One region of the Streptomyces glycanivorans genome, then DNA from elsewhere that is predicted to be linked to it. Evidence: riboswitches for the same ligand, from Rfam matches in the RefSeq annotation. Region 1 holds a riboswitch; each other region holds the start of a gene.

Region 1 (7,429 bases):
GGCCCGCGCCGCGGGTCTCGACATCGCGCTCCCCGAGGGCGAGGGGGTCGGGCACCGGCTGCTCGCCCTCGCCGTACGGGCCGAGCAGGACGGCACGGACCCGGAGGCCGCCCTGCGGGCCGCCGCGCGTGCCTACCGGGACGTGATCCGGGCGGCCGAGGGGCTCGGGACCGGCCCGGATAGCGTCGAGGAGTGAACGACAGCCCCGATACGCACTCCGCGCCGGACGCGGCGCCCGATACGCACTCCGCGCCGGACGCGGCGCCCGAACTCTTCACCTGGGAGTTCGCCACCGATCCGTACCCCGCCTACGCATGGCTCCGCGAGCACAGTCCCGTGCACCGCACGACACTGCCCAGCGGGGTCGAGGCCTGGCTGGTGACCCGGTACGCCGATGCCCGGCAGGCGCTCGCCGACACCAGGCTCTCCAAGAACCCGGCCCACCACGCGGGGTCCGCGAACGCCAAGGGCAAGACGGGCATCCCCGGGGAGCGCAAGGCGGAGCTGATGACGCATCTGCTGAACATCGACCCGCCGGACCACACCCGGTTGCGCCGGCTCGTGTCCAAGGCGTTCACCCCGCGCCGGGTCGCGGAGTTCGCGCCGCGCGTGCAGGAGCTGACGGACAGCCTCATCGACGGCTTCGCCGAGAAGGGGGAGGCGGACCTCATCCACGACTTCGCCTTCCCCCTCCCCATCTACGCGATCTGCGACCTGCTGGGTGTGCCGCGCGAGGACCAGGACGACTTCCGGGACTGGGCGGGCATGATGATCCGGCACGGCGGGGGTCCGCGCGGCGGGGTCGCCAGGTCGGTCAAGAAGATGCGCGGCTATCTCGCCGAGCTCATCCACCGCAAGAGGGAGAACCCGGGCGACGACCTGATCTCCGGGCTGATCCGGGCAAGTGACCACGGCGAGCACCTCAGCGAGAACGAGGCCGCGGCCATGGCCTTCATCCTCCTGTTCGCCGGTTTCGAGACGACGGTGAACCTGATCGGCAACGGCACCTACGCACTGCTGCGCAATCCGTCCCAGCGCGAGCGGCTGGAACGCTCGCTGGCGGCAGGGGAGTCGGAGCTGCTCGCCACGGGCATCGAGGAGCTGCTGCGCTACGACGGGCCGGTGGAGCTCGCGACATGGCGCTACGCCACCGAGCCCGTGACCCTGGGAGGACAGGACATCGCGGCGGGGGACCCCGTACTCGTGGTTCTGGCCGCCGCGGATCGGGATCCGGACAGATTCCAGAATGCGGACACCCTGGATCTCGCTCGGAGTGACAATCAGCATCTGGGCTACGGCCACGGAATCCACTACTGCCTGGGAGCTCCGCTGGCCCGTCTGGAGGGTCAGGTGGCTCTGGCGACGCTGCTGCGACGCCTCCCCGACCTGCGGCTCGCTGCGGAACCTGCCGATTTGCGCTGGCGTGGCGGGCTCATCATGCGTGGACTGCGCACCCTTCCGGTGGAGTTCGGTCCCGGACGGCCGGCCGGTAAAGGTGACACGCTGTCAACTCTGTGACTTTCACGTGATCTCCGCTGCATCGACTTGTGACACACGTTCGAGTACGGCTAGGTTCACCGTTCGACTCACCCGTCACATGTCAGTCACACGGAAGGCAATCCCATGGGCTCCGCGACCGGCAGACACCGTCGCCCTCGCCAGGCACCCGCCATCGTCGTCGCCGCAGGCGTCACCGGCTCGGCCATCGCCATCCCCCTGCTCGGTGCGGGCGGCGCTCAAGCCGCCGACGCGTCGACCTGGGACCGGGTCGCCGAATGCGAGAGCGGCGGCATGTGGAGTGCCGACCTGGGCAACGGCTACTACGGCGGCCTGCAGTTCTCGGAGGACACCTGGAGTGCCTACGGCGGCACGGCGTACGCGTCCCGCGCCGACCTCGCGAGCCGCTCGCAGCAGATATCGGTCGCCGAGAAGGTGCTGGAGGACAAGGGGCCGCAGGCGTGGCCCAGCTGCGCCGTGATCTCCGGGCTGGCCCTGGACGGGACGCTGCCGGGCATCGACCCGGGCGGCGATCCGTCGGCGGAGGACTCCGACACCGCTACCGGGACCCCGTCCTCCGAGGCGTCGGATCCGGCCGGATCGGCGGACGACGCGGAGTCGGAGGACGAGGCGGACGAGAAGGGCGAGTCCAAGGGCAACGCCGCCGGCGACACGGCGGACGCGAGCGACGACGCGGGCAGCACCGACGCGTCGCCGTCCGCCACCCCGTCCCCCGAGGCGTCCGAGACGTCCGGCGCGGCGAAGGGTGGTCACGCCGCGAAGGGTGACGCCGAGACGGGCGGGAAGCACCGTGGCACCCCGGCTCCCGAGGGCAGCACCGGGTCGGAGCTGGACGAGGGGCGCGAGTCCGGCCGGCACGCCTCCCGGGGCGACTCCGAGGCCCGTCAGGGCGCCGAGGAGGCGTACACGGTCCGAGAGGGCGACAACCTCTGGGCGATCGCCGACGCGCAGGAGCTCTCCGGTGGCTGGACCGCTCTCTACGAGGCCAACAAGGACGAGCTGGGCTCCGACCCCGACCTCATCCTGCCCGGCCAGAGCCTGAACCTCGGTCTCGTGACGGATGCGCAGGACTCCGCGGCGGAGACGGCCGCGGCCAACTGATCAAAAGCGGGAAAACACCCCGAAAGTGGGGGTAGTTAAGAGACCTATGTCCACTTATGCGTAAGTGAGACATGGGTCTCTTTGCTTCAACTGGCACGCCCCGTCCGTCCGGTCCGTCCACTTTGGCCATGACCTGCGAAAACGGACCATGAGGCTGGACCGTTAAGGGCTGATTGGCCGTTATGTCCATCTTTGAATGTGGGGGTTGCGTGTGTCTACGGTCGGAGCCGCTCGCACCGCGGGCACCTTCGACCGTCACGCCGAATCCTGCCGTCGGCCGAAGGGGACCGACGCGTAAAGCGCCGTAGGCAGGAGCGGGGGACCCAGGTAAGTGCCGGCATTCCGGCCGTCGGAGGACGGGCGGGGGACCGGCTGGGGGTGAAGCCGTCCGCGAGTGCGGGTGGCCGGGCAACTCACAGGCCCGAACCCGACAGCTCACCTCGTAGGCGTCGGTGAGGAGAACCATGCTGCTTTCCAGCAAGGGCAAGCACCGTCGCCCGTCCAAGGCCGTTCGCATCGCGACCCTGGCCGGTGTCACCGGTGCCGCCGTCGCGGTCCCGCTGATGGGCGCGACCGGTGCCTCCGCCGCCTCCGTCGACACCTGGGACGCCGTCGCCCAGTGCGAGTCCGGTGGCAACTGGTCCATCAACACGGGCAACGGCTACTACGGCGGTCTGCAGTTCTCGCAGTCCAGCTGGGCCGCGGCCGGCGGTACGCAGTACGCCGCCCGCGCCGACCTGGCCACCAAGGGCCAGCAGATAGCCGCCGCCGAGAAGCTCCTCGACCTGCAGGGCCCGGGTGCCTGGGCCTGCGCCGGTGCCGGCGGCCTGACGAACGACGGTGTGGACCCGGGCGTCGACACCGGCTCCGCGAAGAACGGCGACACGGACCCGCAGGCCGCGCCGGAGCGCAAGGCCGAGCAGCCCACCACGCGCAGCGAGAAGCGCACGGCTCCCGAGAAGACCGTCACCACCCCGACCGGCCAGAAGGTCGAGAAGGGTGACGGCGAGTACAAGGTGAAGGCCGGCGACACCCTGAGCAAGATCGCCGACGCGAAGAAGGTCAAGGGTGGCTGGGAGAAGCTCTTCAAGCTGAACGACGACATCGTCGACGACGCGAACCTGATCTTCCCGGGTCAGCAGCTCCACCTGAAGTAGTCGGAAACGGCCCGGGGTCCCCCTCCTGCCCCGGCGGCCCGGCCCGGCGCGCATACCCCCCGCGCGCCGGGCCGTGGCCGTGTCAGGGCCCCTCGGTGGGCGTGATCCGTGCGCGGCCGCCTGCCCGCCCCGGGGGGCCGGCGTTCAATTCTTGTGGTTACTTGCCAGTAGAATTCTGGAGCTTTGCCCGTTATGCAGGTCCTTGGGTCCTTTTTCGTCCCAGGGGACGGGCTGGCGGCCGACGCAGCGGGCCGAGACGGTTAGGCTCGTGGCGCAAGGCCACAGTGACCCTGCCCAACCAGTGTCAGATCCCAGAAGGAGATGCCTCGTGCCGTCCATCGACGTCGTCGTAGCCAGGGAAATCCTCGACTCCCGGGGTAACCCCACGGTCGAGGTCGAGGTTGGCCTCGACGACGGCAGCACGGGACGTGCTGCTGTTCCGTCCGGCGCCTCCACCGGCGCGTTCGAGGCCATTGAGCTTCGCGACGGTGACCCCAACCGCTACCAGGGCAAGGGCGTCGAGAAGGCCGTCCTCGCCGTGATCGAGCAGATCGGCCCGGAGCTCGTCGGCTACGACGCCACCGAGCAGCGCCTCATCGACCAGGCGATGTTCGACCTGGACGCCACCGAGAACAAGGGCTCCCTCGGCGCCAACGCCATCCTCGGTGTCTCGCTGGCCGTGGCGCACGCCGCGTCCGAGGCCTCCGACCTCCCGCTGTTCCGCTACCTCGGCGGCCCGAACGCGCACCTGCTGCCCGTTCCGATGATGAACATCCTGAACGGCGGCTCGCACGCCGACTCCAACGTGGACATCCAGGAGTTCATGATCGCGCCGATCGGCGCCGAGTCCTTCTCCGAGGCCCTTCGCTGGGGCGCGGAGATCTACCACACGCTGAAGAAGGTCCTGAAGACCAAGGGCCTGTCCACCGGTCTCGGTGACGAGGGCGGCTTCGCCCCCAACCTCGAGTCGAACCGCGCCGCCCTCGACCTCATCCTCGAGGCCGTCAAGGAGGCCGGTTACGTCCCGGGCCGCGACATCGCGCTCGCGCTCGACGTCGCCGCGTCCGAGTTCTACAAGGACGGCGTCTACGAGTTCGAGGGCAAGTCCCGTTCGGCCGCCGAGATGACGGAGTACTACGAGGAGCTCGTCTCCGCGTACCCGCTGGTCTCCATCGAGGACCCGCTGTACGAGGACGACTGGGCGGGCTGGAAGGTCATCACCGACAAGCTCGGCTCCAAGGTGCAGATCGTCGGTGACGACCTGTTCGTCACCAACCCCGAGCGCCTCGCCCGCGGTATCGAGGAGGGCTCGGCCAACGCCCTGCTCGTCAAGGTCAACCAGATCGGTTCGCTGACCGAGACCCTCGACGCCGTCGAGCTGGCCCAGCGCAACGGCTTCAAGTGCATGATGTCCCACCGCTCCGGTGAGACCGAGGACGTCACCATCGCCGACCTCGCCGTCGCCGTGAACTGTGGCCAGATCAAGACCGGCGCCCCGGCCCGCTCGGACCGCGTCGCCAAGTACAACCAGCTGCTGCGCATCGAGGAGATCCTCGACGACGCCGCGGTCTACGCCGGGCGTTCGGCGTTCCCGCGGTTCCGCTACGAGGGCTGACAGCCCGAGTCCGGAGCACCAGCCTCCGTCCGTCCCCGCATCCGGTCCCGTACCGTGTGCGGGGACGGACGTGCGTAACGGGGAGGCGTGAGACATGGCCGGGAAGGACCGCGACCGGTTCTCCACCGCGACCAGGCTGCGGCTGCTGGGGGAGCAGACGGCGGCCCGCGTCTACCGGTCCCAGAACCGCCGCCAGGCCCGGCGCTCCCGGCTCACCGGCCGGGCCGCGTTCCTCGCGCTGATCGTCTGCTCGCTGGTGGTCGCCCTCGCGTACCCCATGCGGCAGTACATCTCCCAGCGCGACCAGATCGCCGAACAGGAGAGGCTCTCGCAGGAGGCCCACCGGCGGACCGAGGAGCTGCGTGACGAGAAGGCGCGGCTCAAGGACGACGCGTACGTCCGCCGCCTCGCGCGCCAGCACCTGCACTACGTGCTGCCCGGGGAGACCGGCTACACGGTGGTCGACCCGGACGCGGCCGACGTGCGCCGGGGCGAGCCGGGGGCGACGGGGCGGCCCTGGCACTCGAACCTCTGGGACGGCGTCGACAGCGCCGACCGGGAATGACCCCGCACCGTTACGGGACCGTGGGCACGCGCCGTGCCCCGTCCCCGCACCGATTCATACAGTCCGACCGATGACATTCAAGGCAGGCATGGACACGCCCCCTCCGCAGACCGAATCCACCACGCCCACCGCCGCGGACATCGCCGCGTTCGAGCTCCAGCTCGGCCGGCCGCCGCGTGGGCTGCGCGCCATCGCGCACCGCTGCCCGTGCGGCAACCCGGACGTGGTCGAGACGCAGCCCCGTCTGGAGGACGGCACGCCGTTCCCGACGACGTACTACCTGACCTGCCCGCGCGCCGCTTCGGCGATCGGCACGCTGGAGGCCAACGGGGTCATGAAGGAGATGACCGAGCGCCTGGCGACGGACCCCGAGCTGGCCGCCGCCTACCGCGCCGCGCACGAGGACTACATCGCCCGCCGTGACGCCATCGAGGTGCTGGAGGGTTTCCCGAGCGCCGGCGGAATGCCGGACCGTGTGAAGTGCCTGCACGTCCTGGTCGGCCACTCTCTGGTGGCGGGCCCCGGGGTGAACCCGCTGGGCGACGAGGCGATCGCGATGCTGCCGGAGTGGTGGGCGAAGGGCCCGTGCGTCACGCCGTGCTCCCCCGCAGCCGGCTCCGACGCGTCCTGACCCTCCGCGGTACCCGTACAACCACAGGAGCCCCATGACCCGCGTTGCCGCCATCGACTGCGGTACCAACTCCATCCGCCTGCTCGTGGCGGACGTGGACCCCGCCACCGGAGACTTCACCGAGCTCGACCGCCGGATGCGGATCGTCCGGCTCGGCCAGGGTGTCGACCGCACCGGCCGGCTGGCCCCCGAGGCGCTGGAGCGCACCCTCGACGCCTGCCGTGACTACGCGGCCGCGATCAAGGAGCTCGGTGCCGAGCGGATCCGGTTCGTCGCCACGTCCGCCTCCCGGGACGCGGAGAACAGCGACACGTTCGTCCGCGGTGTCCTGGAGATCCTGGGTGTCGAGCCCGAGGTCGTCACGGGCGACCGGGAGGCGCAGCTGTCCTTCGACGGTGCCACCAAGGAACTGGTTGGCGGTGACCACCTGGAGAAGCCGTACCTCGTCGTGGACATCGGCGGCGGCTCCACGGAGTTCGTGGTGGGCGACGACCGTGTCCGTGCCGCCAGGTCCGTGGACATCGGCTGCGTACGCATGACCGAGCGTCATCTCGTCGTGGACGGGACCGTGGTGGACCCCCCGACGCCCGACCGGATCGCCGCGATCCGCGCGGACGTCGACGCCGCTCTGGACCTGGCGGAGGAGACCGTGCCGATCTCCTCCGCGGCGACGCTCGTCGGCCTGGCGGGGACGGTCACCACCGTCGCCGCGATGGCGCTCGGGCTGGAGGAGTACGACTCCGAGGCGATCCACCACTCCCGGGTCTCCGTCGAGCGCGTCCGGGAGATCACGGAGAGGCTGCTGGCCTCGACGCACGAGGAACGCGCGGCGATCCCGGCGA
Region 2 (7,429 bases), 2.7 Mb from region 1:
CGACCTCGGGCACCCGGTCGGCCGGGACGGCGACGACCGCGAGGTCCACCTGCTCGCCGATCCCGCCCACGGAGCGGTGGGCGGGCACCCCCTCGACCGTGCCGAGGTCTTCGGCGAACGACGTGTTCACCGCGTACGTGCGCCCGGTGAAGCCGGAACCGAGGAGGTTGCGCAGCACGGTCCGGCCGACGCCGCCGGGCGCACGGCCGACGCCGATGACGGCGACGGACCCGGGGGCCAGCAGCCGCTGGACCGAACGTGCTTCGGCACGCTGTTCGCGGGCGCGCTGGACGGCGAGCGACTCGGCCGTGGGTTCCAGGTCGAGGGTGAGGTGGACCGAGCCGTCCTCGAAGCTCCGCTGCTGGGTGAACCCGGCGTCCCGGAACACTTTGATCATCTTGTTGTTGGCGGGCAGCACCTCGGCCGCGAAGCGGCGGATGCCCCGCTCCCTGGCGACCGCCGCGATGTGTTCGAGGAGGGCCGAGGCCACGCCGCGGCCCTGGTGGGCGTCCTGCACGAGGAAGGCGACCTCCGCCTCGTCCGCGGGGGCGGAGGCGGGCCTGCCCCGGTCGTCGATCCGGTCGAAGCGGACGGTGGCGATGAACTCGCCGCCGATCGTGACGGCCAGCCCCACCCGGTCGACGTAGTCGTGATGGGTGAAGCGGTGCACGTCCCGGGCGGAGAGACGCGGATACGGAGCGAAGAAGCGGTAGTACTTCGACTCGTCGGACACCTGCTCGTAGAAGCTGACCAGCCGCTCGGCGTCGTCCGTGGTGATGGGCCTGACGCGCGCGGTGCCACCGTCGCGGAGCACCACGTCCGCCTCCCAGTGGTCGGGGTACGCGTGATGCGGACTCTGCTCCGGAGTGGGCTCCATGGGCAAAGCCTACGGCCCGGGGCACCGGTCGCGGTGGGGCGGTGGCAGGGGCACGCTGGGGAGCCGGCGGGCGGTGGGCGACCGGCTTGCGGTGCCCGGCACAGCAGTCCGCACCGCATGAGAGACTGGTCTAGACAACTCATCGTTACGTGAAGGGCAGAACCATGGCTGAGCGCCGCGTCAACGTCGGTTGGGCCGAGGGCCTGCACGCCCGCCCCGCTTCCATCTTCGTCCGTGCCGCCACGGCCTCCGGCGTCCCCGTGACGATCGCCAAGGCCGACGGCAACCCGGTCAACGCCGCGTCGATGCTCGCGGTGCTCGGCCTGGGCGCCCAGGGCGGCGAGGAGATCGTGCTCGCGTCCGAGGCCGACAACGCCGAGGTCGCCCTGGACCGTCTGGCGAAGCTGGTGGCGGAGGGGCTCGAGGAGCTCCCGGAGACCGTCTGATCCCGGCCACTTCGCGCCGGAATTTTCCTGCGGAAAGCCGCGGCATCCCTCAGGGGATCCGCGGCTTTCCCTGTTTCCCGACCCGGCACATACGGCACCCGGAAACACCTGAATCAGGGCAGCAAAAAGAAAGCCCTTCGATAATTACCTTCTTTGTATACGGCGCAATTGTTAATGGCGGACTCCCGCGATGTTTACGGGGTGTTGCGAAGTCCTCACCCGGGCCGTGCCCGCAGCGCGTGCCGGGCGGTCCGCGCGCCGCAGCCGGTGGGCGGCGGTGGCCCGCTCCGCGTGCTGGGCGGCGAGCACCCGGGCCCGCTCCGCGTCACGACGCGCCACGGCGTCGACGAGGGCGCCGTGCTCGGCCCACGAGTCGGCGGGACGGACCGGCTGTTCGACGGCGTACATCCAGGCGATCTTGTGCCGGAGTTGGGTGAGGAGCGCGATCAGCGAGGGACTGCCCGACGCCTGGGCGAGCGTCTCGTGGAACCAGCCTCCCAGGGAACGCAGATCCTCCCCCTCGCCTCTGCGTACCCGCTCCTGCCCCAGTCTGACCAGGCCACGGAGCACCTTGAGATGCGCCTCGGTGCGACGCTGCGCGGCTCGGGCGGCACCGAGGGGCTCCAGGAGCATGCGCATCTCCAGGAGATCCGCGGCCTCCTGCTCCGTGGGCTCGGCGACACAGGCACCGGCGTGCCGGCGGGTGACGACGAACCCCTCGGACTCCAGAGTGCGCAGCGCCTCACGCACGGGAACGCGGGAGACCCCGTACCGACGCGCGAGCACCTCTTCGGTGAGGCGGCTGCCCCGCTCGTAGACACCGGAGACGATGTCGTCACGGATTGCCGTGCATACCGAATGCGCGGGAATGCGCATGTCCGAACCTCCGCCTTAATCCCCGCGAAAACGCGGCCGATCGACGCCTGTTCCGTGACTCTATTGCAACCGGCCCGAATTTCCGACGGCGGGGTGGAATCCATGGATATCTTCTGGCCAGGCAGCACTTCCGCGAGGGCTCCGGCGCGCGCGCTTTGGCGCTGACGCGACGAAGGCCCCGGCAGATGCCGGGGCCTTCGTCGCGTCCGTGCGGGCGCTGTGTCCTGCTGCGTGGGGTCAGACCTGGACGCCGTGGGCACGGAGGTAGGCGACGGGGTCCATGTCCGAGCCGTACTCGGGGGTGGTGCGGGCCTCGAAGTGCAGGTGCGGACCGGTGGAGTTGCCGGTCGAGCCGGAGAGGCCGATCTGCTCGCCCGATCCGATGCTCTGACCGACGGAGACGCCGATCGAGGAGAGGTGGCCGTACTGGGTGTACGTGCCGTCCTTCATCTTGAGCACGATGTTGTTGCCGTACGCGCCGCCCCAGCCGGCCTCGACGACCGTGCCGGCGCCGACGGCGACGACGGAGCTGCCGGAAGCGGCCTGGAAGTCCACGCCGGAGTGGCTACCGGAGGACCAGAGAGCGCCGCCGGACTTGTATCCGGTGGTGACGTGGGATCCGGCGACCGGCAGGTGGAAGGCGTTCAGCCGGGCGCGCTCGGCGGCGCGGGCGGCACGCGCCTTCTCCTCGCGGGCCTCCTTGGCGCGGGCCTCGGCCTTGCGCTCGGCCTCGGCCTTCGCCTCCGCCTTCGCCTTGGCTTCGGCCGCGGCCTTCGCGGCGACTTCGGCCTGGTGCTTCTGGGCCTTCGCCTGGGCCTCGATCTGGGCGGCGAGGGTGGTGTCGAGGGCGACGGTCTGGGTGAGGCCGGTGCTGCCGGCGGTGACCTCGGAGTCCGCGGCGAGAGCCGGGGAGGCCGTGGCGCCGATGACGCCGGTGGTGGCCAGGGCCGCGATGCCGGCGACCTTGGCGCTCTTGCGCGTCAGTCGGCTCGGGGCACGGTGCTTCCCGGTGGCACGGATGAACGCCATGGAGTGGCTGGTCCTTTCCTTCCTTCTCGCCTACCGGGTTAGCTGACGGGTTCGGAGCAGGAAGGTCTCCTACGGGCCGCCGGGCCTCTGACGAGGCACGGAGATCCGATTCACCCCAGGGACTTCGTGGGTCCCCGGCTCCCCAGGCTCGCGCCTGACGGGGACTCGGCGATGACTGTCCGGCGCCGCGGGCGCGGCAATCGTCCGGCGGACAGCCGGGCCGACGCTAGAGCGGGGCGCTTTCCCTCACCAAACGGAAAGGGTCTTTTGTCGCACATCCCACAGGATGAATGACGCTATAGACCTCGAAACGGACACATGACGGAACCCCGGCGAGCACACGCCCGCCGGGGTTCCGCCATGTCCTGTTCTGTCGGCTTCAGTCAGCCGCTGACGACGGACACCTCGCCGATTCCGAGCGCCCTGACAGGCTCCGCGATCTGCGCGGCGTCCCCGACCAGGACGGTGACGAGCCGGTCGACGGGGAACGCGTTGACCACGGCGGCGGTCGCCTCGACCGTGCCGGTCGCGGCCAGGCGGGCGTACAGCTCGGCCTGGTAGTCGTCCGGAAGGTGCTGCTCCACCTGGTCGGCGAGGGTGCCCGCGACGGAGGCCGCCGTCTCGTACTTCAGCGGGGCGACGCCCACGAGGTTCTGCACCGCAGTCTCGCGTTCGGCGTCGGTGAGGCCCTCGGCCGCCAGGGTGCGCAGGACCTTCCACAGGTCGTCCAGCGCGGGACCGGTGGACTCCGTGTCGACCGAGCCGCTGATGGCGAGCATCGCGGCGCCGGTCGCCCCGGAGGAGGAACCCGGCGCAGTCGAGCGAAGCACCTGCCCGAAGGCCCGCACGCCGTAGGTGTAGCCCTTCTCCTCACGCAGCACGCGGTCCAGCCGCGAGGTCAGCGTGCCACCCAGGCAGTACGTGCCGAGGACCTGGGCGGGCCACACGCTGTCGTGCCGGTCCGCGCCGATGCGGCCGATCAGCAGCTGCGTCTGCACGGCTCCGGGACGGTCCACGATGACCACGCGGCCGGTGTCGTCCGCGGTGATCGGGGGGACGGGCCGGGCCTGGCCGGCGTTGCCCGACCAGTCCCCCACGGTGTCGGCGAGGAGCGCGTCCAGGTCCACCCCGGTGAGGTCGCCGACGACGACCGCCGTCGCGGTGGACGGGCGGACATGGGCGTCGTAGAAGGCGCGTACGGCGGCGGCGTCGATCCGGCGGACCGTCTCCTCCGTGCCCTGGCGCGGACGCGACATCCGCGCCGTGGCGGGGAAGAGCTCCTTGGAGAGCTGCTTGGCGGCCCGGCGGGCCGGGTTGGCCTGCTCGTGCGGGATCTCGTCGAGCCGGTTGCCCACCAGCCGCTCGATCTCGCTCTCCGCGAAGGCCGGGGCCCGCAGGGACTCGGCGACGAGGCCGAGGGCCTTGGCCAGCCGGGAGACCGGGACCTCCAGGGAGACGCGGAGGCCCGGGTGGTCCGCATGGGCGTCCAGCGTGGCGCCGCACCGCTCCAGCTCGGCGGCGAACTCCTCCGCGGAGCGCTTGTCGGTGCCCTCGGACAGTGCGCGCGCCATGATCGTGGCCACACCGTCCAGCCCCTCGGGCTCGGCGTCCAGCGGGGCGTCGAGGAAGATCTCCACGGCGACGATCTGCTGGCCCGGCCGGTGACAGCGCAACACGGTCAGCCCGTTGGGCAGGGCGCCCCGCTCGGGTGCGGGGAAGGCCCAGGGCCGGGCCTCGCCGGCGGTCGGCTGCGGGTGGTACTCCATCGCTACTCCAGTCACGGCGGCGTCGGTCACTTGTCGGCCCCCTCGTGCGCGTCGGTGCCTTCGGCCCCGTCGGTCTCATCGGCCGGTTCGACCGGCTCGTAGACCAGGACCGCACGGTTGTCGGGGCGCAGGTGCGCCCGGGCGGCGGCCTTGACCTCGTCGGCCGTCACGTCCAGGACGCGACCCACTGCGGTCAGGGCGAGCTGGGGGTCACCGAACAGGACGGCGTACCGGCACAGTTCGTCCGCGCGGCCGGAGACCGTGCCCAGCCGGTCGAGCCACTCGCGCTCCAACTGCGCCTGCGCCCGCTCCATTTCCTCCGGAGTCGGGCCCTCCTCGGCAAAGCGGGCCAGTTCCTCGTCGACGGCCGACTCGATCTGCGGCACCTCGACACCGCCGGACGTCTTGACGTCCAGCCAGCCCAGCGAGGGCGCACCGGCCAGCCTGAGGAGCCCGAACCCGGCGGCGACGGCCGTACGGTCACGGCGGACCAGGCGGTTGTGCAGCCTGGACGACTCACCGCCGCCGAGCACGGTCAGCGCCAGGTCCGCGGCGTCGCACTCGCGCGTACCGTCCTGCGGCAGGCGGTACGCGGCCATCAGCGCACGCGCGGGGACCTCCTCCCGGACCACTTCGCGCAGCTGCTCGCCGATGATGCCGGGCAGCGCGCCGTCGCGCGGGGGCTGCTTGCCGTCGTGGGAGGGGATGGAACCGAAGTACTTCTCGATCCAGGCGAGCGTCTGCTCCGGGTCGATGTCCCCGACGACGGAGAGGACCGCGTTGTTCGGCGCGTAGTACGTCCGGAAGAACGCCTGGGCGTCCTCCAGGGTCGCCGCGTCCAGGTCGGCCATCGAGCCGATCGGCGTGTGGTGGTACGGGTGGCCCTCCGGGTAGGCGAGCGCGGTGAGCTTCTCGAAGGCCGTGCCGTACGGGACGTTGTCGTAGCGCTGGCGGCGCTCGTTCTTCACGACGTCCCGCTGGTTCTCCATGGACTCCTCGTCGAGCGCGGCGAGCAGCGAGCCCATCCGGTCGGCCTCGAGCCACAGGGCCAGCTCCAGCTGGTGCGTGGGCATCGTCTCGAAGTAGTTGGTGCGCTCGAAGCTGGTCGTGCCGTTCAGGGAACCACCGGCCCCCTGCACCAGCTCGAAGTGCCCGTTCCCCTTGACCTGGCCCGAGCCCTGGAACATCAGGTGCTCGAAAAGGTGAGCCAGTCCCGTGCGTCCCTTGACCTCGTGCCGGGAGCCGACGTCGTACCAGAGGCAGACCGCGGCGACGGGGGTCAGATGGTCCTCGGAGAGCACCACGCGCAGGCCGTTGGCCAAGCGGTGCTCGGTCGCCGTCAAGCCGCCGGAACCGGCCTGGGCTGTGGCCGTGTGACCCATGGGCATGTACGTCCCTTCGATCGGTACAGGATTTCCTGCCGGACCTGCCACTCTAGGCAAGCGCACGGGCACCTGGCGAAGTTCCCGTCGGGTGAATGTTGTCGTAGATGCTGCCGTAATCAGGGGCTCCGTGCAGGGCCCGGGGGCCGCTTCGGACGGGTCGAGGTCGGGGTTGTCGGTGCGGCGGTCCACAATGGTCGGCGTCAGAACCTGAGGTTGCCCGACAGAATCTGTGAAGGAGTCGCAGCCGCGATGGCCCGCCGCAGCACGAAAACCCCGCCGCCGGACGACTTCGAGGAGAAGATCCTCGACATCGACGTCGTCGACGAAATGCAGGGCTCCTTCCTCGAGTACGCGTACTCGGTGATCTACTCCAGGGCTCTGCCCGACGCCCGCGACGGCATGAAGCCCGTGCACCGCCGCATCGTGTCCCAGATGAACGAGATGGGACTGCGCCCCGACCGCGGCTACGTGAAGTGCGCACGCGTGGTCGGCGAAGTGATGGGCAAACTCCACCCGCACGGTGACGCGTCGATCTACGACGCACTGGTGCGCATGGCACAGCCGTTCTCGATGCGCCTGCCCCTCGTGGACGGGCACGGCAACTTCGGCTCTCTGGGCAACGACGACCCGCCCGCCGCGATGCGGTACACCGAGTGCCGGATGGCCGACGCCACGTCACTCATGACGGAGTCGATCGACGAGGACACCGTCGACTTCCAGTCGAACTACGACGGCCAGGAGCAGGAGCCGGTCGTCCTCCCGGCGGCGTACCCGAACCTCCTGGTCAACGGCGCTTCCGGGATCGCGGTCGGCATGGCGACCAACATGCCCCCGCACAATCTCGGCGAGGTCATCGCCGCCGCCCGCCACCTGATCAGGCACCCGGGCGCCGACCTCGAGACGCTGATGCGCTTCGTCCCCGGCCCCGACCTGCCCACCGGAGGCAGGATCGTCGGCCTCGGCGGCATCAAGGACGCGTACGCATCCGGCCGCGGCACGTTCAAGATCCGTGCCACGGTCGCCATAGAGAGCGTCACGGCCCGCCGCAAG
Region 3 (7,429 bases), 2.5 Mb from region 1:
GCGCCTTGCCGACGCACATGACATCCGGGGAGACCCCGGCGTGCCCGGCCGCGAACAACTGCCCGGTCCGGCCGAACCCCGTCGCGATCTCGTCGAACACCAGCAGCACGTCGTGCTCGTCGCACGCCTCACGAAGCACCCGCAGGTAGGTGGGGGAGTGGAAACGCATTCCGCCCGCACCCTGCACCACGGGCTCCACGATCACCGCTGCCAGCTCGTCGGCGTGGGCGGCCACCAGCTCGCGCAGATGCCTCACGTAGGCGTCGTCGGGTGCGGCGTCGAAGCCGTCCGGCGGGGCGTCCGCGAAGACCTGCCGGGGGAGCGAACCCGACCACAGCTCGTGCATCCCGCCCTCGGGGTCGCACACCGACATGGGCTGCCAGGTGTCCCCGTGGTACCCGCCGCGCCACGTCAGCAGCCGGCGCTTGGCGGGCCGCCCCGCCGAACGCCAGTACTGCAGACACATCTTCACCGCGACCTCGACGGAGACCGACCCCGAGTCGGCGAGGAAGACGTGCTGGAGGGGCTCGGGAGTGATCTCCACCAGCCGTGTCGCCAGCCGGACGGCGGGCTCGTGCGTGAGCCCGCCGAACATCACATGGCTCATCCGGTCCAGCTGGCCGCGTGCGGCATCGTTGAGCACCGGATGGTTGTAACCGTGGACCGCCGACCACCAGGACGACATGCCGTCCACCAGTTCGAGCTGACCGTGGGCGGGTTGGGCGAGCCGCAGACGTACCCCCGACGCCGACTCCACGACCAGCGGCTCCTGCCGGCCCGGCATCGGGCCGTAGGGGTGCCAGACGTGGGCCCTGTCCAGGGCGCGGAGTTCCGCCGGGCCGATCCGGTCAGGCATTGGGTGCGAGGTCCGTCCCGGCGCCTCGGCGGCGGACCGCCACCAGGTCGTTGCGCGCAGTCAGGGCCTCCGACGGCTCCGGAACGGCAGCCGCACCGGCGCCCTCGCCGCACGGAGCGCAGCCGCCGACGTGCGAGCCGCACCCGCCGCCCTCGTGAGTACCGGAAGCGCCGCCCTCGTGCGAGCCGCAGTCCGCGGCCGCGGGGGCGCGGTGCCCGGGGAGGGTGGTGGTGTCCGCTCCCTCGACCTCGAAACCGGCGTCCGCGATCATGTCGAGATCGGTCTGGCCCGACTGGCCCTCAGTGGTCAGATAGTCACCGAGGAAGATGGAATTGACCAGGTTCAGGGCGAGCGGCTGCATCGAGCGCAGATGGACCTCGCGACCGCCCGCGAGCCGCACCTCGACGTCCGGGCAGACGAACCTGACCATCGCCAGGATGCGCAGGCACCGCTGCGGAGTCAGATGCCAGTCCTTCGCGAGCGGTGTCCCCTCCATGGGGATCAGGAAGTTCACCGGCACCGAGTCGGGATCCAGCGCACGCAGGGAGAACACGACGTCCACCAGGTCGGCGTCGGTCTCGCCCATCCCCGCGATCAGCCCGGAGCACGCCGAGAGTCCGGCGGCCTGCGCCTGCTGGACGGTGTCCACCCGGTCGGCGTACGTGTGCGTGGTCGTGATGTCCCCGTACGTCCCCTCCGAGGTGTTGAGGTTGTGGTTGTACGCGTCGGCCCCCGCCGACCTCAGCCGGTCGGCCTGGCCCTCCGACAGCAGACCCAGGCAGGCACACACCTCGACGCCCTCGTGCTGCTCCTTGATGGCCTCGATCGTCTGCGACACCCGGTCGACGTCGCGGTCGGTCGGCCCCCGGCCGCTGGCCACCAGGCACACCCGCTTGGCGCCGCCGGCCACGCCCGCGGCGGCGGCCTTCCGCGCCTCGTCGGGCTTCAGCCAGGTGTACTTGAGGATCTCGGCCTTGGAGCCGAGACGCTGCGAGCAGTACGAGCAGTCCTCGGGGCAGAGCCCGGACTTCAGGTTCACCAGGTAGTTGAGTTTGACGCGCCGGCCGAACCACTGGCGGCGCACCTTTCCGGCCGCGGCCACCACGTCGAGCAGTTCGTCGTCGGAGGTCGCCAGTACGGCGAGCGCTTCGTCCCGGGTCGGCAGTTCGCGCCGCAGCCCTTTGTCCACCAGCGTGTTCAGCAGGTCCATGGCCTTGATCCTGACGTACGGCACCGCCATCGGCCAAGGAGGAACCGGACAGTACGTCCGGTCGATGCTGTGTGTATTGCCACACCCTGGCCGGTTGCGCACCCGGCTAAGGTCTGTGAGCTGCCTACAAAAAGGGACCCGCTCATGTCCTACGCCCCCTTCGACTGGATCGACGACGAGGCCCGGCGCCGAGCCGCCGCCGGACTCGTCCGGACGCTGCGCCCCCGGGCCGCGGAGACGGAACTGCTGGACCTCGCCAGCAACGACTACCTGGGGCTGAGCCGCAACCCCGAAGTGACAGCAGCGGCAGCGGCGGCGGCACGGACCTGGGGCGCGGGTGCCACCGGGTCGCGGCTCGTCACCGGGTCCACCGCGCTGCACGCCGCACTCGAACACGAACTGGCCGCCTTCTGCGGGTTCGAGGCCGCCCTGGTGTTCTCCTCCGGCTACGCGGCGAACCTCGCCGCACTCACGGCGCTGACCGGACACGACTCGCTGATCGTCTCCGACGCGGGCAACCACGCCTCGATCGTGGACGGCTGCCGGCTCTCCCGGGCCGCCACCGCCGTCGTACCGCACGCGGACCCCGAGGCCGTACGGAAGGCGCTCCGGACGCACGGCGGGCGGGCGCTGGCCGTGACCGACTCCGTCTTCTCGGTGGACGGCGACGCCGCCCCGCTCGCCGGACTCGCCGGTGTCTGCCGCGAAGCGGGTGCGCCCCTCGTGGTCGACGACGCGCACGGACTCGGGGTGCTGGGCGAGGGCGGGCGCGGGGCGCTCGCGGCCGCCGGGCTCGCAGGCGGCGAGGGAATCGTGGCCACTCTCACGCTCTCCAAGTCGCTCGGCAGCCAGGGCGGAGCGGTCCTCGGCCCAGCCCGGGTCATCCGTCACCTGGTCAACACGGCCCGTACGTTCATCTTCGACACCGGACTCGCACCGGCGGCCGCCGGAGCGGCCCTGGGCGCGCTGCGTCTGCTGCGCCGCGAACCCGAACGCGCGGAGAGGGCAGGGGAGGTCGCCCTGGAACTGCACGGACGGCTGGTGGCGGCCGGCCTGACCGCCGTGCGTCCCGACGCCGCCGTCGTGTCGGTCCGTGCTCCCTCGGCCGAGTCGGCGGTGCGCTGGGCCGCCGACTGCCGTGCGGCGGGGCTCGCCGTGGGGTGCTTCCGGCCGCCTTCGGTGCCCGACGGGATCTCGCGGCTGAGGCTGACCGCCCGTGCCGACCTGACCCAGGAGCAGATCGGAGCGGCCGTGGACACGATCCTGACGACGGCGCCGCTGCCGGTCAGCTGACCGGGTGGTCGCGCAGTCCGGCCACGAACGACGTCCATGCCGTCGCCGAGAAGCGAAGCGCGGGCATCGACGTGTTCTTGGAATCCCTCACGGCGAGACGGGCGTCGCCGAGCGACGCGGCTTCCACGCAGTTGTTCATCCCGGTGCTGCGGCTGCTGCGCCGCCACCTCGGTGCGGGCTGTACGGGACGGTCGGACATCGTGCCCCCCTCGGGCAGTCTGAAGGTTCCGCCTGATCGCCGCGGCTCAGAGCGGCGATGAGGTCCAGCGAATGCTCCGGCGACAGCGCGTGCTCCTGCATCGTGCGGAAGGCCGAGCTGTACGCCTCAAGGTCTTCTCTCCGCTCCAGGTAGAGACTGCTCGTCAAGTGATCGAGAACGATCACATCCAGATCGAAAGTGGTCGAAAAAGAGAAGATAACGAACGGCCCGGTGAGGCCGATATAGCTCCCCGCGGAAAATGGCAGTAACTGGAGCATCACGTGCGGGAATTGAGCCACTTCCGTCAGATGGCGCAGCTGTCCCTCCATCACCCCGGGCCCGCCGACGCTCCGCCGCAGTACCGCTTCGTCGATCACGACGCTCAGCCGCAGCGGCCGGGGCGAGTGGAGGACGTTCTGCCGGGCGAGCCTGACCTCGACCAGCGAATCGAGCTGGGCGGGCGGCAGCCCGTCCAGTGAGGACCGGGTCACTGCCCGCGCGTAGTCGGCGGTCTGCAGCAGTCCCGGGACCACCGAGGTCTCCAGCGTGCGCGCGGCGAAGGCCTGCGACTCCAGGCTGATGAAGTCGCGGTACTGGGGCGGGATGAGCCCACGGTAGGCGTGCCACCACCCGTTCCCGCCGCCCCCCGCGGAGCCGGCGAGCGTCCGGAGCAGGGAACGCAACTGCCGGTCGTCCACGCCGTACGCTTCCATCAGCCGGGTCACGTCACCCGGTGTCACCCCGCTCGCCCCCGTCTCGATCCGGCTCACCTTCGACTGGTGCCAGCCGAGCAGTGCGGCGGCGTCCCGGCTCGTGAGTCCCGATGTGTGGCGAAGAGCGCGCAGTTCCTCCCCGAGCTTGCGACGGCGTACAGCAGGGCCGTTCCGCATGACGGCCTCCTCCCGTTGTCACGGAGGGCCGTACCCAAGCGGGGGCCGGCCCGGAAAGGGGCAAGTGTCGCGTCCGCACACGGCCCGGGCGGCGGAGTTCACCGTATTGGGCGATAGATATATGCATATCTTGGTGGATCGCCGTCATGGAGGGCGGCAACGGTGGCAGTCTGGCGCGAGGCACAATCCAGGCCGGCCGTGGGCCGGTCGGGTGGGAAAGGGACGGCGTCGCCATGGCAGACCATCAGGAAGCAACCGTCACTCTGCCGAGCGATCCGGTCTCGGTCTCCGCGGCGCGGAGATATGTGGCCCAAGTGGTCACGGACTGGGGCCTGGCCGAGGACGGCGACACCGCCGACACCATCCGGCTGATCGTCTCGGAACTCGCCACCAACGCCGTCCAGCACACCTTCGGGCAGTCGCCCACCTTCACCGTCGATCTCCGGCTCGACCGGGACGTCGAGTTCTACCTGGGTGTGACGGACAGCCACCCTCGCCGGCCCCAACGGCTGCCCGCCGCGGTGCGGCAGGACAACGGGCGCGGCATGGCGATCATCCGGGCCCTGGCGAAGGAGCACGGCGGCAGGCTCGGCGTCAGCCCCACCCCGGACGGGGGGAAGACCGTGTCGATCGCCCTTCCCTGGCCGGTTCCCGCGCAGGCGTGACGCTGTCGCACGCGTGACCGGGAGAGGTCTCACCCGGCGGAGGCCGGGCGTCGGACGGCGGGCGGTGACGGAGACATCGCCGACGACCACCTCCGGCACCACCGACAGGCCGAGGACCACGCCGACCGGCGCGGACATCCGGACGCGGCCCGGCTGCGGCCGTCGGCTGCGCCGGCCGCGTACCGCCCGTGCGATCAAGGGCGGCAGCGGCACGGCACTCACCGCGTCGGGGCTCGTGCTGGTGACCGGTCCCCTGCTGCGCCGAACCTGCTGGGGAGGAGTGTCAGCGGACCCTCCCGTACCAGACGTTCCCGGACCAGATCTTTTCCAGCCGGACCACGGCCCCGGCCTTGGGCGAGTGCCAGATCTTCCCGCTGCCGGCGTAGATCCCGACGTGGTACACGCTGCGGCCCGCGTGGAAGAAGACCAGGTCGCCGCGTTTCCGCTGCGACCTGGAGATATGGCGGGTCTTGTTGTACTGCTGCTGCGCCGTGCGGGGGAGTTTTTTTCCGGCCTTCTTGAACGAATAGAGCGTGAGCCCTGAGCAGTCGAACCGGGAGGGGCCCGTGGCTCCCCATCTGTAAGGGGCACCCTTCTTCGAGGCGGCGATCTTGAGTGCCTTCGTCGAGTGGGTGGCGGCCTCGGCTTCGTCCACGAAGCCCGGGGCCAGCACGGTGGTGCCTACGGCGAAGGTCAGAACCGAGGCCGTACCGACCCGGGCGAACAGAGACGGGACATGAACCTGCGCAGTCATGCGCAACCCTTCGTCAGCCGCCTGTGAAGGATGACCTGTCGGGTTCGGGCTGGCGAAGTTGCCCGGCCGCGTGCAGCGGCTTCACCCCGAGGGCCGTCCGGATCTCCGGCCGGCCCGTTGTGCTCGGGTCCTCCACTCCTGCCGATCCACTCCTGTCGACCAGGCATCCGGACGGCGGCAGGACTCGGCGTCCGCCCGGACCGCCCCGCCGCGGCGGCGGGGGCTTGTCGTCCCAGGGATCTTTACCTACGCGCCGCCGGATTTCCTGTCTGAAGTGGCGGTATGTGAGAGTCGTCACGACTGATCCGATCGAGTGGACGCCGCGTGCGCGGAGCCGCGGCGGCCGGACCTGACCAGCCGTGTACCAGCGGTGGAACGACGTATTACGTTCAGTGTCCGCGTCGGATGCGCAAGTTGGGCTGTCCCTCGGGCGGGGGACCTTCTACGCCGATCGAGCGAGGGAAACTCATCGGCCTGCCGGGCGTGTCGTACACGTGTGCCGAAAGGGCCGGTGTGATCGGCGAGTCGGTGGTGAACACGGTCAACTCGACGGCTCCTGAGGCAGGGCCACCCGGCCCGCCCGGCGCTCTCCGTCCAGCAGTCGCAACGCCCTGGCCAGGGTGTCCGCATGGATCTGCGACTCACCCCGCTCATGCATCAGCACGAGTGCGTCCCGTAAGGCCACCGCCCGCGACGCGAGGGCCTGGGCCGCCCGCAGCGCTCCGTAGGTGTCGCTGCCCCGGGCGGGATTGATGCGCCCGACCTGGTCGAGCACCTCCAGATAGCAGTCGATGAACTCGGCCTCGGCGCGGGTCAGTGCGGGAAGCTGCGGGAACTGGGGTGGGAGCATCGGGCGTTCACCTCGACGAGTGCGGCGGCTGGGGCGGCGTGCGGTTCTCCACGACGTGGTCCACCAGTCCGTACGCCAGGGCGGCCTCGGCGTCGAGGATGGTGTCCCGTTCGATGTCGGCGGCGATCCGGCCCGTGGAACGACCCGTGTGGCGGGCCAGCATGGCCGTGAGCAGCTCGCGCTCGCGCGTCAACTCGCGGGCTCGGATGTCGAGATCGGACAGCTGGCCCTGCACCGGCTCGTCCAGAACGGGTTGCTGGATGAGTACCCGGGCGCCAGGCAGGGCATGTCGGCGTCCCGGTGAGCCGGCGGCGAGGAGCACGGCGGCGGCCGCCCCCGCCTGCCCGAGACAGAAGGTCTCCACCTCGCAGGCGAGGAACTGAATGGTGTCGTAGATCGCCGTCATCGCGTGGAACGAGCCCCCGGGCGAGTTGATGTACAGGGAAAGCGGCCGGTCCGGGTCCGCGTGCTCCAGATACATGAACTGGGCGACGAGGTCGGTCGCCGCGGTGTCGTCGACAGGCGTACCGAGGAAGACGATCCGCTCGGACAGCAGCTTCGCGTACGGATCCGTGTTCCGGGTTCCGTGGGCGGTGCGCTCGGTGAACTCGGGCAGAACGTAGCGGGCGGCGGGACGGAACATGGCGGTGCCTCTCCTGGACCTCGGACTGCATGAATTCGAAGTACGTAAAAAATGTACAGGACGTACAGG

What was found. Region 1 has a riboswitch for cyclic di-AMP ahead of P8A20_RS21355 (LysM peptidoglycan-binding domain-containing protein). Riboswitches for the same ligand answer to the same signal wherever they lie in the genome.
Region 2: it holds a riboswitch for cyclic di-AMP, as region 1 does, so the genes downstream of both, P8A20_RS08940 (M23 family metallopeptidase) here and P8A20_RS21355 (LysM peptidoglycan-binding domain-containing protein) in region 1, are expected to answer to the same signal.
Region 3: it holds a riboswitch for cyclic di-AMP, as region 1 does, so the genes downstream of both, P8A20_RS32520 (C40 family peptidase) here and P8A20_RS21355 (LysM peptidoglycan-binding domain-containing protein) in region 1, are expected to answer to the same signal.

Annotation. Positions count from the first base shown of each region.
Region 1 covers NZ_CP120983.1:4,818,786-4,826,214, forward strand. The annotation lists gene P8A20_RS21340 (nucleoside triphosphate pyrophosphohydrolase) at 1-196, shown strand, start outside; gene P8A20_RS21345 (cytochrome P450 family protein) at 193-1,518, shown strand; gene P8A20_RS21350 (transglycosylase family protein) at 1,624-2,619, shown strand; cyclic di-AMP (ydaO/yuaA leader) riboswitch at 2,910-3,083, shown strand; gene P8A20_RS21355 (LysM peptidoglycan-binding domain-containing protein) at 3,084-3,776, shown strand; gene eno (phosphopyruvate hydratase) at 4,105-5,391, shown strand; gene P8A20_RS21365 (FtsB family cell division protein) at 5,486-5,956, shown strand; gene P8A20_RS21370 (DUF501 domain-containing protein) at 6,045-6,587, shown strand; gene P8A20_RS21375 (Ppx/GppA phosphatase family protein) at 6,622-7,429, shown strand, end outside.
Region 2 covers NZ_CP120983.1:2,125,882-2,133,310, forward strand. The annotation lists gene P8A20_RS08925 (bifunctional acetate--CoA ligase family protein/GNAT family N-acetyltransferase) at 1-877, opposite strand, end outside; gene P8A20_RS08930 (HPr family phosphocarrier protein) at 1,042-1,323, shown strand; gene P8A20_RS08935 (GntR family transcriptional regulator) at 1,495-2,199, opposite strand; gene P8A20_RS08940 (M23 family metallopeptidase) at 2,437-3,228, opposite strand; cyclic di-AMP (ydaO/yuaA leader) riboswitch at 3,242-3,409, opposite strand; gene P8A20_RS08945 (M16 family metallopeptidase) at 3,612-4,994, opposite strand; gene P8A20_RS08950 (M16 family metallopeptidase) at 5,021-6,382, opposite strand; gene P8A20_RS08955 (DNA gyrase/topoisomerase IV subunit A) at 6,629-7,429, shown strand, end outside.
Region 3 covers NZ_CP120983.1:7,320,595-7,328,023, forward strand. The annotation lists gene P8A20_RS32485 (adenosylmethionine--8-amino-7-oxononanoate transaminase) at 1-856, opposite strand, end outside; gene bioB (biotin synthase BioB) at 849-2,066, opposite strand; gene P8A20_RS32495 (8-amino-7-oxononanoate synthase) at 2,211-3,359, shown strand; gene P8A20_RS32500 (DUF397 domain-containing protein) at 3,352-3,558, opposite strand; gene P8A20_RS32505 (helix-turn-helix domain-containing protein) at 3,495-4,448, opposite strand; gene P8A20_RS32510 (ATP-binding protein) at 4,682-5,113, shown strand; gene P8A20_RS32520 (C40 family peptidase) at 5,397-5,867, opposite strand; cyclic di-AMP (ydaO/yuaA leader) riboswitch at 5,896-5,974, opposite strand; gene P8A20_RS32525 (hypothetical protein) at 6,409-6,717, opposite strand; gene P8A20_RS32530 (ATP-dependent Clp protease proteolytic subunit) at 6,725-7,360, opposite strand.